DNA from 2 places in the Alcanivorax sp. NBRC 102024 genome. Region 2 is predicted to be linked to the other one. Evidence: predicted binding sites of a transcription regulator. Region 2 holds the regulator's gene; the other holds the start of a gene.
What was found. Region 2 encodes PhoB, which activates phosphate uptake and scavenging genes when phosphate is short. Its sites were predicted from a motif close to TGTCATANNNNTGTCANA; they were not measured.
Positions count from the first base shown of each region.

Region 1: ppk1 (polyphosphate kinase 1) is a predicted target of PhoB. The motif match lies at 2,463-2,480, and genes of this name have one in related genera.

Region 1 covers NZ_BDAS01000007.1:124,267-129,683, reverse strand. The annotation lists gene ppx (exopolyphosphatase) at 1-192, shown strand, start outside; gene ppk1 (polyphosphate kinase 1) at 335-2,422, opposite strand; gene A0251_RS12240 (TonB-dependent siderophore receptor) at 2,787-4,913, shown strand; gene A0251_RS17690 (hypothetical protein) at 4,975-5,103, opposite strand; gene hemB (porphobilinogen synthase) at 5,240-5,417, opposite strand, start outside.
Region 2 covers NZ_BDAS01000001.1:460,966-466,382, reverse strand. The annotation lists gene rd (rubredoxin) at 1-143, opposite strand, end outside; gene A0251_RS02200 (chorismate lyase) at 401-931, shown strand; gene A0251_RS02195 (helix-turn-helix transcriptional regulator) at 1,124-1,315, opposite strand; gene A0251_RS17325 (hypothetical protein) at 1,312-1,689, opposite strand; gene ubiA (4-hydroxybenzoate octaprenyltransferase) at 1,952-2,824, shown strand; gene phoB (phosphate regulon transcriptional regulator PhoB) at 3,022-3,726, shown strand; gene phoR (phosphate regulon sensor histidine kinase PhoR) at 3,838-5,148, shown strand; gene A0251_RS02170 (TIGR00730 family Rossman fold protein) at 5,204-5,417, shown strand, end outside.

The DNA.
Region 1 (5,417 bases), on a different contig from region 2:
TCTGCCCGCTTGCACCATGCCCGCTGCGACGAAGTCATACCCGAGATGATTCTCAACGCCGAGGACACGACGCTCAGCCTGCGTTTCCCTCGTCACTGGCTGGAAGAGCATCCGCTGACGCTGGCGGATCTGGAGCAGGAACAGGACTATTTCCGTGCTGGCGGCTATGAGTTGAAGTTAATGGATAATTGATCACTCGCGGGAAAGGGCATCCCGTTCTGAAACACAAGAGGCCGCGCCCAAACGCTTGGACGCGGCCTCTTGCCTGCAAAAACAGCCGCGACGCCAATCCGCGCCGTTATCGACTGTCCATTCTCACATATCCAGGAAAAACTCAGCTTCCGCCCAGGGTTTCCAGCAAGGTCTGTTGAGCGATGAACACTGGCTCGCCATTCTCGGGCTGGGCGCGCAGGTAGCTGCCATCGGGTTGCAGTAGCCAGGCGCGGCTGTTGTCGCGCAGGTAATAGTGCAGGCCCTGTTCAATTACCTGGGCCTTGAGCACCGGGTCGTTGATCGGGAAGCAGGTTTCCACCCGGTTGAACAGGTTGCGATCCATCCAGTCGGCACTGGAGCCATACACCAGATCCTCGCCGCCATGGTGGAAGTGATAAATCCGCGTATGTTCCAGGAAACGTCCGATCACCGAGCGCACCCGGATATTTTCGGAGAGCCCCGGGATTCCGGGTTTCAGACAACAGATACCGCGCACGATCAGATCAATCTCCACCCCCGCCTGACTGGCCCGGTACAGGGCCTGGATGATCTTCTCTTCGGTGAGGGAATTGAATTTGGCAATGATCCGCGCCGGTTTCCCGGCGGTGGCTTGCTGCGTTTCAAAGTCGATCCATTCGATCAGTGACGGGTGCAGGGTAAAAGGCGAATGCTTCAGCTGCTTGAGCCGCGCCGCCTTGCCCATGCCGGTGAGCTCCTGGAAGATCTTGTGCACGTCCTGGCAGATGCCTTTCTCGCAGGTCATCAGGCCGTAGTCGGTGTACAGCTTGGTGGTCTTGGTGTGGTAATTACCGGTGCCCAGGTGCACATAGCGTTTGATGCCATCGCCTTCGCGGCGCACCACCAGCAACATCTTGGCGTGGGTCTTGTAGCCCACCACCCCGTACACCACGATGGCGCCGGCTTCCTGCAAGCGCCGGGCCCCTTCGATATTGGATTCTTCGTCAAAGCGCGCCCGCAGTTCCACGATGGCGGTGACTTCCTTGCCGTTACGGGCGGCGGTTTCCAGATGATCAAGGATTTCTGACTTGGTACCGGTGCGGTAGAGGGTCTGTTTGATGGCCAGCACCTTGGGATCCCGGGCCGCTTCTGCCAGCAGGTTGACCACCGGCTGGAAGGATTCAAAGGGGTGATGCAGCAGAATATCCCCCTGGTCCATGGCGTCGAAAATGGTGTCTGTTTTTTTCACCGCCGGTGCCAGCTTCGGCGAAAAAGGCGGGTAGTGCAGGCGCGGGCGATTGACGCTGGTAAACATGCGCGCCAGATTCACCGGGCCATTCACCTCGTACAAATCAATCTCGGCAAGCTCGAACTGTTCCAGCAAATAGTCGATCAGGTGGCGAGGGCAATTGTCCGCCACTTCCAGGCGCACTTCGTCGCCATAACGGCGCGACAGCAATTGCCCTTTCAGGGCGCTGGCCAGATCTTCCACTTCCTCGTCCACTTCCATGTCCGCATTGCGGGTGACCCGGAACTGGTAGCAGCCGGTGGCTTTCATGCCGGGGAAGAGATCCGACACGTGGGCGTGGATCATGGATGACAGGAACACAAAGTTGTCGTCGCCCCCTTCGCTGATCTCGTCAGGGATGCGGATCAGGCGGGGCAGGGAACGGGGCGCAGGCACGATGGCCAGGCCGGTGGAGCGGCCAAAGGCATCCTTGCCGTCCAGCGGCACGATAAAGTTCAGGCTTTTATTCACCAGCCGCGGGAACGGGTGGGACGGATCCAGCGCGATGGGCGTCAATACCGGGTAGATCTGTTCGCGAAAATATTTTTTCACCCACTCGGCCTGGGCCTCGGTCCAGTCTTCCCGGCGCAGAAAGTCCACCCCTTCTTCGCGCAGGGCAGGCAGCAGGATGTTGTTGAGAATGTGGTACTGACGGTCCACCGCCTCGTGAGTAATGCGGCTGATTTCCCTCAGCACTTCCTCGGCCAGCATGCCGTCGGGGCCCGGTTGGCCGGTCTGGGTTTCCAGCTTGTTCTTCAGCCCGGCCACACGAATTTCAAAAAATTCGTCCATGTTGCTGGAAAAAATCAGCAGAAAATTCAGCCGTTCCATTAACGGATGGCTGTCATCCATGGCCTGCTCCAGTACCCGCAGGTTGAACTGCAGCAGGCTCAACTCCCGGTTGAAATAGTAATCCGGGTTATTGAGGTCGATGGCGCTGTGTTCGCTGGCAATGTCATTCATGGCGTCGTCCTGACGGGACCGTTTTCGGGGTTCCCTATTGCATGACATTAATGTGACACGGCAATGACAGCCGAAAAAAGATTTTATGTTACCTGGCCGGGAAAGGGACCCCTGAATTATGCCCAGCATACTTCAGTCCACGCTGATCATGCAGGGCTTCATGCAAAGGCTCCCCCGGGGGCTGTTCACATCCAGTCTGTGCGTCCTGCAGACGCCCCTTTTTGCCGGGTTACCCGGTGCTGCAGAGTTGAATTAGGTTCGTAAGCGTTGATTTTGGCGTTGTCCGGGGCTTTTCAGCGGGTTAAGCAATGAAATATAATGCGAATCATTCTTGTTATTGCTTGCCTTATTCTGGGAGTTTCTGATGAATTACCGAAATCGCGTGTTTTGGGGCACGCCGATGCTCGGCACCCTATTGCTGGTTGCCACCATTCCTGTTCAGGCCGATGAGGCCGACAGCCATGTTATTCCTGCCGTTCAGGTAAATGCCGACGTCCCTGAGGGTGAGGGCTATATCACCGAGGACCGGGCTGCCCAGTCGGGCAAGCTGGATGTGCCGGTGGAAAAGACCCCCTATGCCATTACCGTGGTAAATGAAGAGTTCATCAAGGATACCGGCGCCAAGAATGTTCAGGACGCGCTGGTGTATTCCTCCGGCGTCTATTCCGGTGCTTTCGGTTTCGATACTCGCGGTGACTGGGTGAAGGTGCGTGGCCTGGATGCCTCCGTCTATAAGGATGGCCTGCGCTCTGTTTATGGTTCCTACAACAGTGCCCGGCCCAACGTTTATGCCCTGGAAAGCATCGAAGTGCTCAAGGGGCCGTCTTCCGTGCTCTACGGTCAGGCGGAATTGGGCGGGATCGTGAATACGGTGTCCAAGCTGCCCAAACCGGAGAAGCAGGGCGAAATCTGGGCGCAGGTGGGCTCCTACGACCGCAAACAGCTGGCCGCCGATGTGACCGGCCCCATGTCCGAAGATGGCAAGCTGCTGTACCGCCTGGTTGCGCTCAAGCGTGAAAGCGGTACCCAGGTGGATCATGTGGACGACAATGGCTTTGTGTTTGCTCCGTCCTTTACCTGGCTGCCCACGGACAGCACCACCGTCACCCTGTTGTTCAATGCCCAGGAAAACAATGGCGGCATCTCCGCCCAGTTCCTGCCGGCGGAAGGCACCTTGCTGCCGGGCGTCAAGGGCGACATTCCGGTGGAGACCTTTGTCGGTGAGCCGAGCTGGGACCGTTATGACCGTACCCAGAACGAAGTCACCCTGTTCGTGGACCAGCGTCTGACTGACAACTGGAACCTGGCGGCTACCGCCCGCCACACCAGTTCCGAGACGGAAACCCGGGAGCACTGGGCGGCCATTGGCGGCACCATAAGTGCCGATGGAACGATTGAGCGCACCATGCACATGGCGGATCGTGCCACCGATGTCAGCAACTTCGATGTGCGCCTGGAAGGCAAGATGGACCTGGGGGTGACCCGCCATACCCTGGCGCTGGGTGTTGATTACCAGGATGCCCTGTGGGAAGAGGGCAACTATTTCTCTGATGTTGTGGCAACATCCACGATCAACCTCTACAACCCCCAGTATGGCAATGTGGTCTACAGCGCCCTGGACCCGGAAGATCGTAACGATAATGCCATTCGCCAGACCGGGGTTTACCTGATTGACCATATGGAAATCGGCAATGTGGTGGTGTCCGGTGCCTTGCGCCACGACGAATCCACCAACAAGGTTTTCGTTGTGGATAATGCCAATAGGGAAAGTGATGACAGCGAAACCACCGGTCGCCTGGGCCTGATGTACCAGTTCGATTTCGGTCTGTCTCCCTATGTGAGTTATTCCGAAGCGTTTGTGCCGAATCTGGGGACGAACGATGGCAGCAGCCTTGCGGCCACCACCGGTGAGCAGCAGGAGGCCGGGTTCAAGTATCTGAACGACGCGGGTGATCTGTCTGCCTCGGCGGCCTATTTCTATATCGAAGAAACCAATCGTGTGGTGCCTTCTCCCGGTCAAGACAGCGTTGAACAGGTGGGCGCCAAGTCCGAAGGCTGGGAAGTGGAAGTGAAGAAGCAGCTGGGCAACCTGGAGCTGCTGGCCAACTATACCGACCTGCGTGTGGTGGATGACCAGTCCGGTGAGCGCCTGCCCTATATCGCAGACCGACTGGCCTCTGCCTGGGGCAAGTACGAACTGGAAAACGGTCTGCGCTTTGGTGCCGGTGTGCGTTACGTGGGCGACAACGTGGGCTTTGATTATGCCGGTTCTGCGGATGGTGTCGGGGCTGCTCCCAAGGTACCTTCTGTCACCCTTTACGACGCCATGCTGGGTTATGCTGTCAACGACTGGGACTTCAGCGTCAACGTGCAGAACCTGACCGACAAGGAATACGTGTCCTGGTGTCGCGGTCAGTTCGCGACAACCGTTTATGACTGTGGCTACGGTGAGACCCGTACCGTCACCGCCAATGCCCGTTATCGTTTCTGAACGATTTCAGGGCAATAAAAAAGCCGGCGCATGCGCCGGCTTTTTTGTGTCTGGCTATTTTCTAGCCCTGGAAAATCCAGGATTGCTGGATGATGTCCAGCTCCTGCATCTCCTGGTCAGTGGGAGCGCGGCCTTCCGCGCTGGCCAGGCTCGACAGGCTCAGGGTGGCGATCAGGATCAGAGTACGCATAACAACTCCCGGGGTCAGAGACCCGACACAAAGAAAGAATCGGCAGAAAACCCGGGAAGTGTATGCCAGGGCAGCAAGAAGACATTGGCCGGGCTGGCTGCTGTGCCTGCCCGGCTGGTCAGTTTGTGAACAGAGACTAGCCAGCCCCGGCCAGTTTTTGCGCCGCCGCCTTGGCGAAGTAGGTGAGAATGCCATCGGCGCCGGCCCGTTTGAAGGCCAGCAGGGATTCCATCATTACCTTGTCCTGGTCCAGCCAGCCATTCTGGAAGGCGGCCATGTGCATGGCGTACTCGCCGCTCACTTGATAGGCGTAC
Region 2 (5,417 bases):
TCTTCCTTGCCCACGCCGCAATCCGGGCAAACCCAGTCTTCCGGCACGTCATCCCAGGCGGTACCCGGGGCAATACCCTCATCGGGCAGACCTTCGGCTTCGTCATAGATGAAACCGCACACTACGCATTCCCACTTCTTCATCGTGAACCTCGTCGATTTGGAGTAAGTACTTGCTTACTCTGCTACATACAGGGTGTTTCTCGGGGGGCGTTAACCTATCGGCGCACGCCCGAAAAATCAATGACATTGGGCGCTGGCAAAGCACGGCGCCGGGGTCCATCGACCGGGCCCAGCGCCATTATCCCTTGCAGGCAAGCGCCTGCACACAGGCTGACCGCCGACTTGCCCTGAGTCACCGCTTGCGCCATAGTCCTGCGGCCTGCGACGTTGAGAGACCCATGCTGCCTGCCGCCCTGCATCCTGACAGCCTTTGGCGCCCGCTGGAACAGCTGGTGCTGCCGCCGCGTATCCGTGACTGGATGGCGGATCCCGCCTCCCTGACCCTGCGCCTGAAGCGTCACGGCCAGTTCCGGGTAGCGCCGGGCTACCACGCCATCAGCTTTCCCCGCGCCGACGAACGGCAACTGCTGAACCTGGCCCCCCGGCGGGCGGCGCTAATCCGCGAAGTGACCCTGCTGCTGGACGACACCCCGGTGGTGGCCGCCCGCAGCGTACTCCCCCTGACCAGTCTGACCGGTGCCAATCGCTCCCTGGGCCATATGGGCAGCCGCTCCCTGGGCCTGGAACTGTACAAACGCCCCACCTGCCAGCGCGACCAGGTCTGGGCCCGCTTTGGTAGCCCTGCAGAAGCCATGCCAGTGTGCTGGGGGCGCCAGTCCCGTTTTATCAAACGCGGTGAACCGTTGCTGGTGGCAGAATACTTCCTGCCGGCGCTGTGGGAGAAGGTTCAGTTGAAAGTTGCGAGTTGAAAGTTGCAAGGCGCGGGCAAGAGCCTTGGTTAAACGGCAAGGTTATCGCCGCGCTTCTATTTTTGGAGCGCTCACAGCGGCGGCGCGGCTCCGGTGATTTCGGTTGGCTACTCGCCTGATTCATGCCTTTAGATTTGCAGCTTGCAGGCGGGAACTCATCTCCGCCGCCAATAACCGAATGCGCGATTTGCCTCAATCCGGAACGAAGATCTCTTCTATTTTCAAACCAAAATGGCCGGCTATCCTGAACGCTAGAGGCAAGCTTGGGTCGTACTTGCCTTTTTCAATTGAGTTAATGGTTTGGCGTGACACCTTCAGTATTTTGGCTATCTCTGCCTGCGACATACCTTCTTTCGACCTTAACTCTCGTAATGTATTCCTCATCGATAAGATCTCGCGACAAAGGGCATAGATAAACCCCACACAGCTATCATGAAAGGGAAAATCCATACATAAGGGATATGCGGGAAGCCGACATTTTCAAGAAAGCCATAGGTAAAGGTCACAAGACCAACAATGGCAAAACTGATAGCAAAGCTCATCAGCTGTATTCGCTGCTGAAGCTCATCAAGCCGTCTAAGCGCTCTAAGGACGGATACGGTTGCCAATATCGCTGGCAGCACTGGCAACAAGGACACCCAGACAATCCAGGAGGCATCTGGATAATGCACAAGGAAATAAATGCTAAAGAACAGCGCGGCCATATATAGCGCCATGCTCAGGCCAAATTCAGTTAGATATCGTTTTGTATTCCACATTGTAAAGACCCTGATATGTAAAGCGAGCTTTACATAAAATCCTAGGAACCTCTTGTTCGAATGTCAAGCATACTTGACGCCTTCTGAAGCAACGACCGGTAAGATCACGCTACCGCCAAACCATGCGGGCCGCGATTCATGATCTCTTCTTGCGCGGCGGCGCGTTATCGGCGATCTCGATTGGCTACCCATTCGATTCGCGCCTTGAAACTTTCCACTTTCAACTTGAAACTTACCCCCGCCCCTGACAACCGGATGTCCCATGTTTGCCTTCGTTGAACAACGCTACCCGTCGCTCTGGCCCTACATTCAGTTGATGCGGCTGGACCGCCCCATCGGCACCTTGTTGCTGTTGTGGCCGACCCTGTGGGCGGTGTGGATTGCCGGGAACGGTACGCCCAGCCTGAAGACCGTGGTGATCTTCATTCTCGGGGTGATCATCATGCGTGCCGCTGGCTGCGTGATTAACGACTTTGCCGACCGGGATTTCGACGGCGATGTGGAACGCACCAAAGGCCGTCCGCTGGCCACCGGTGCTATCAGCGCCAAGAAAGCCCTGGCGTTGTTTTGCGGGCTGGGGCTGCTGGCCTTTGTGCTGGTGCTGTTTCTCAATGAACTGACGTTCTGGCTGTCCTTCGGCGGGCTGGGGCTGGCGGTGCTGTACCCCTTTACCAAGCGCTTCACCTTTATGCCGCAACTGTTTCTCGGCGCCGCCTTCAGCTGGGCCATTCCCATGGCCTTTGCCGCCGAAACCGGTGCCGTGCCGGAAATCGCCTGGCTGCTTTACGTGGCCAACCTGGTGTGGACCGTGGCCTACGACACCGAATACGCCATGTGCGACCGGGAAGACGACCTGAAACTGGGCATCAAGAGCACCGCCATCCTGTTCGGCGATGCGGACCGCTTGATGATCGCCATCCTCCAGGGGCTGACTCTGCTGGCCCTGATCATGGTGGGGCAACGGCTGGACTTTTCCTGGCCCTGGTTCCTGGGTCTGGCCGGCATGTCCCTGAGTTTCCTGTTCCAGCACAGCCTGATCCGTTACCGGGAACGCTGGCCCAGCTTCCACGCTTTTCTCAATAACCACTGGGCCGGGGCGTGTGTGTTTGTCGGGTTGTATTTCCAGTACTTCTAGCCGCGAGTTGAAAGTGGCGAGTTCCGAAAACCGGACAACCCCGTCTCGATTGTCCGGTTTTTCGTCACGCGCGACTCGTACCTCGTAACGCTTCCCCCCCTTGCTTTTTCGCCCGTTTCCGCCCAATTTGTCATACAGATGTCACAAAAAAGCAATCTAATAGGGCAACACAGACAGACAGGCAAGGAAGGAAAGCCATGTCCCGTAACCGTATTCTGATTGTTGACGACGAACCCGCCATTCGGGAAATGGTGGCCGTTGCGCTGGAGCTGGCCGATTTTGATGTGCTGGAGGCGGAAAACGCCCAGCGAGGCCACGAAATTATTGTCGATGAACGCCCGGATCTGGTGTTGCTGGACTGGATGCTGCCGTCGGTTACCGGTATCGAGCTGGCCCGCCGCCTCAAGCGTGATGAGACCACCAACGAAATCCCCATCATCATGCTTACCGCCAAGAGCGAAGAGGACAACAAGATCCAGGGGCTGGATGTGGGCGCCGACGACTACATCACCAAGCCGTTTTCCACCCGCGAACTGATCTCCCGCATCAAGGCCGTGCTGCGGCGTGCTTCCAGCACCGCGGCAGACAAGGCCATCGAAGTGGAAGGCCTGTGCCTGGATCCGGTGAGCCATCGCATCAGCGCCGACGATGAGCCGGTGGACATGGGGCCCACGGAGTACCGTCTGCTGGAATTCTTCATGAGCCACCAGGAGCGGGCCTATTCGCGGACCCAGCTGCTGGATCAGGTGTGGGGCGCCAATGTCTATGTGGAAGACCGCACCATCGATGTGCATATCCGCCGGCTGCGCAAGGCCCTGTCCCCCTTCGGCTACGACCGCTTTATCCAGACAGTCCGCGGCACTGGCTACCGTTTTTCGGTAAAATCCGCCAAGGCAAGCTGAAGCGATCCGGTCCGCATGGCGCGTTGCGCGCAATCCCCAGAGGTGATGCAATGCGGATCGGTGACGGTGAATGCACCCACGTAGCCGCAACGGGGCGGTGGAAGCGAGATCATGAAAGCCAGTCTGGCCAAGGAAGTAAATCGCATAGTCGGCTTGATCCTGCTGTCCGTTGCGGCAGCGCTGGCAGTGGGCCACATCTGGCCACTGGTGGTCGGTCTGCTGGGCTACATCATCTGGAGCACCCGGCAGCTGTTTGGTCTGTACAGCTGGCTGGTGCGCGATGACCACACCGAACCCCCGGACAGCATCGGGCTGTGGGGGGAGTTCTACACCCGCCTTGAGCACCTTTTCCAGAAAGAACGCCGCGCCCAGGAAAATCTGCAGGGCATCATTCACCGTGCCCAGCAATCGGTGAATGCCCTGGAAGATGTGGTCATTCTGATTGACCAGCACGGCTACCTGGAATACTGGAACCAGGCTGCGGAACGCTACATGGGGTTCAACGCCCGCCAGGATCTGGGCCAGCCGCTGACCAACCTGGTGCGCCATCCGAAATTCACCGAATACCTGAGCAAGGGGGATTTCCGCGAGGCGCTGGAGATTCCCTCGCCGGTGGACGACAACCGCATCCTGCAATTTCGCATTACCGAATTTGGGGTGGGCGAGCAGTTGATGATGGCCAGGGATGTCACCCGGATCCATCATCTGGAACAGATGCGCAAGGATTTCGTGGCCAACGTGAGCCACGAACTGAAAACCCCACTGACCGTGCTCAAGGGCTACCTGGAAACCCTGCTGGACACGGTGCCGGAGGAACAGTCCCGGTTACGGCGGGCCCTCACCCAGATGGACAACCAGTCCAACCGTATGGAAGCCCTGGTCTCGGACCTGCTGTTGCTGGCACGGCTGGAGGGCACCAATGCGGACAATCTCAGCCAGGCGGTCCCTGTCCACGGCATGCTCAAGCGCATGCGCGAAAATGCCCTGGCGATCAGCGCCGACAAGGGCCACAGCATTGAGCTGGACGTGCCCGAAGAAGCCCGCCTGATTGCCAACCCGGCGGAGCTGGAGAGCGCCTTCGGCAATCTGATCACCAATGCGGTCAAGTACACCCCCGCCGGTGGCCAGATCCGTATTCACTGGTGGCAGGATGAGCGTGGCGCACACCTGGCGGTGAGTGATAACGGTGTCGGCATCGACCCGGCGCATATCCCGCGTCTCACCGAACGCTTCTACCGCCCGGACAACAGCCGCGTCACCGAGACCGGCGGTACCGGCCTGGGCCTGGCCATCGTCAAACATGTGATGATCCGTCATAACGGCAAACTGGAAATCAAGAGTCAGCTGGGCAAGGGGAGCGTCTTCACCTGTCATTTCCCGGCGGAGCGGTTGGTGAGCAAACCCACGGCGGTGGCGGGATGAGTGATACTTTTAAATACCCCGCCGTAGGAGCGTCGCAGGGATCAGGTGAATATCCATGAAAAGAATCTGCGTCTATTGCGGCTCCAGCCCCGGTGAGGGGAACGACTACATCACCGCCGCTGAAGATCTGGCCGACGAACTGGTAAAGCGCGGGCTGGGACTCGTTTATGGTGGCGCCAGCGTCGGTGTCATGGGCGCCATCGCCAATGCGGTCATGCAACGGGGCGGTGAGGTGATCGGCATTATTCCCGATGCCTTAATGCGCAAGG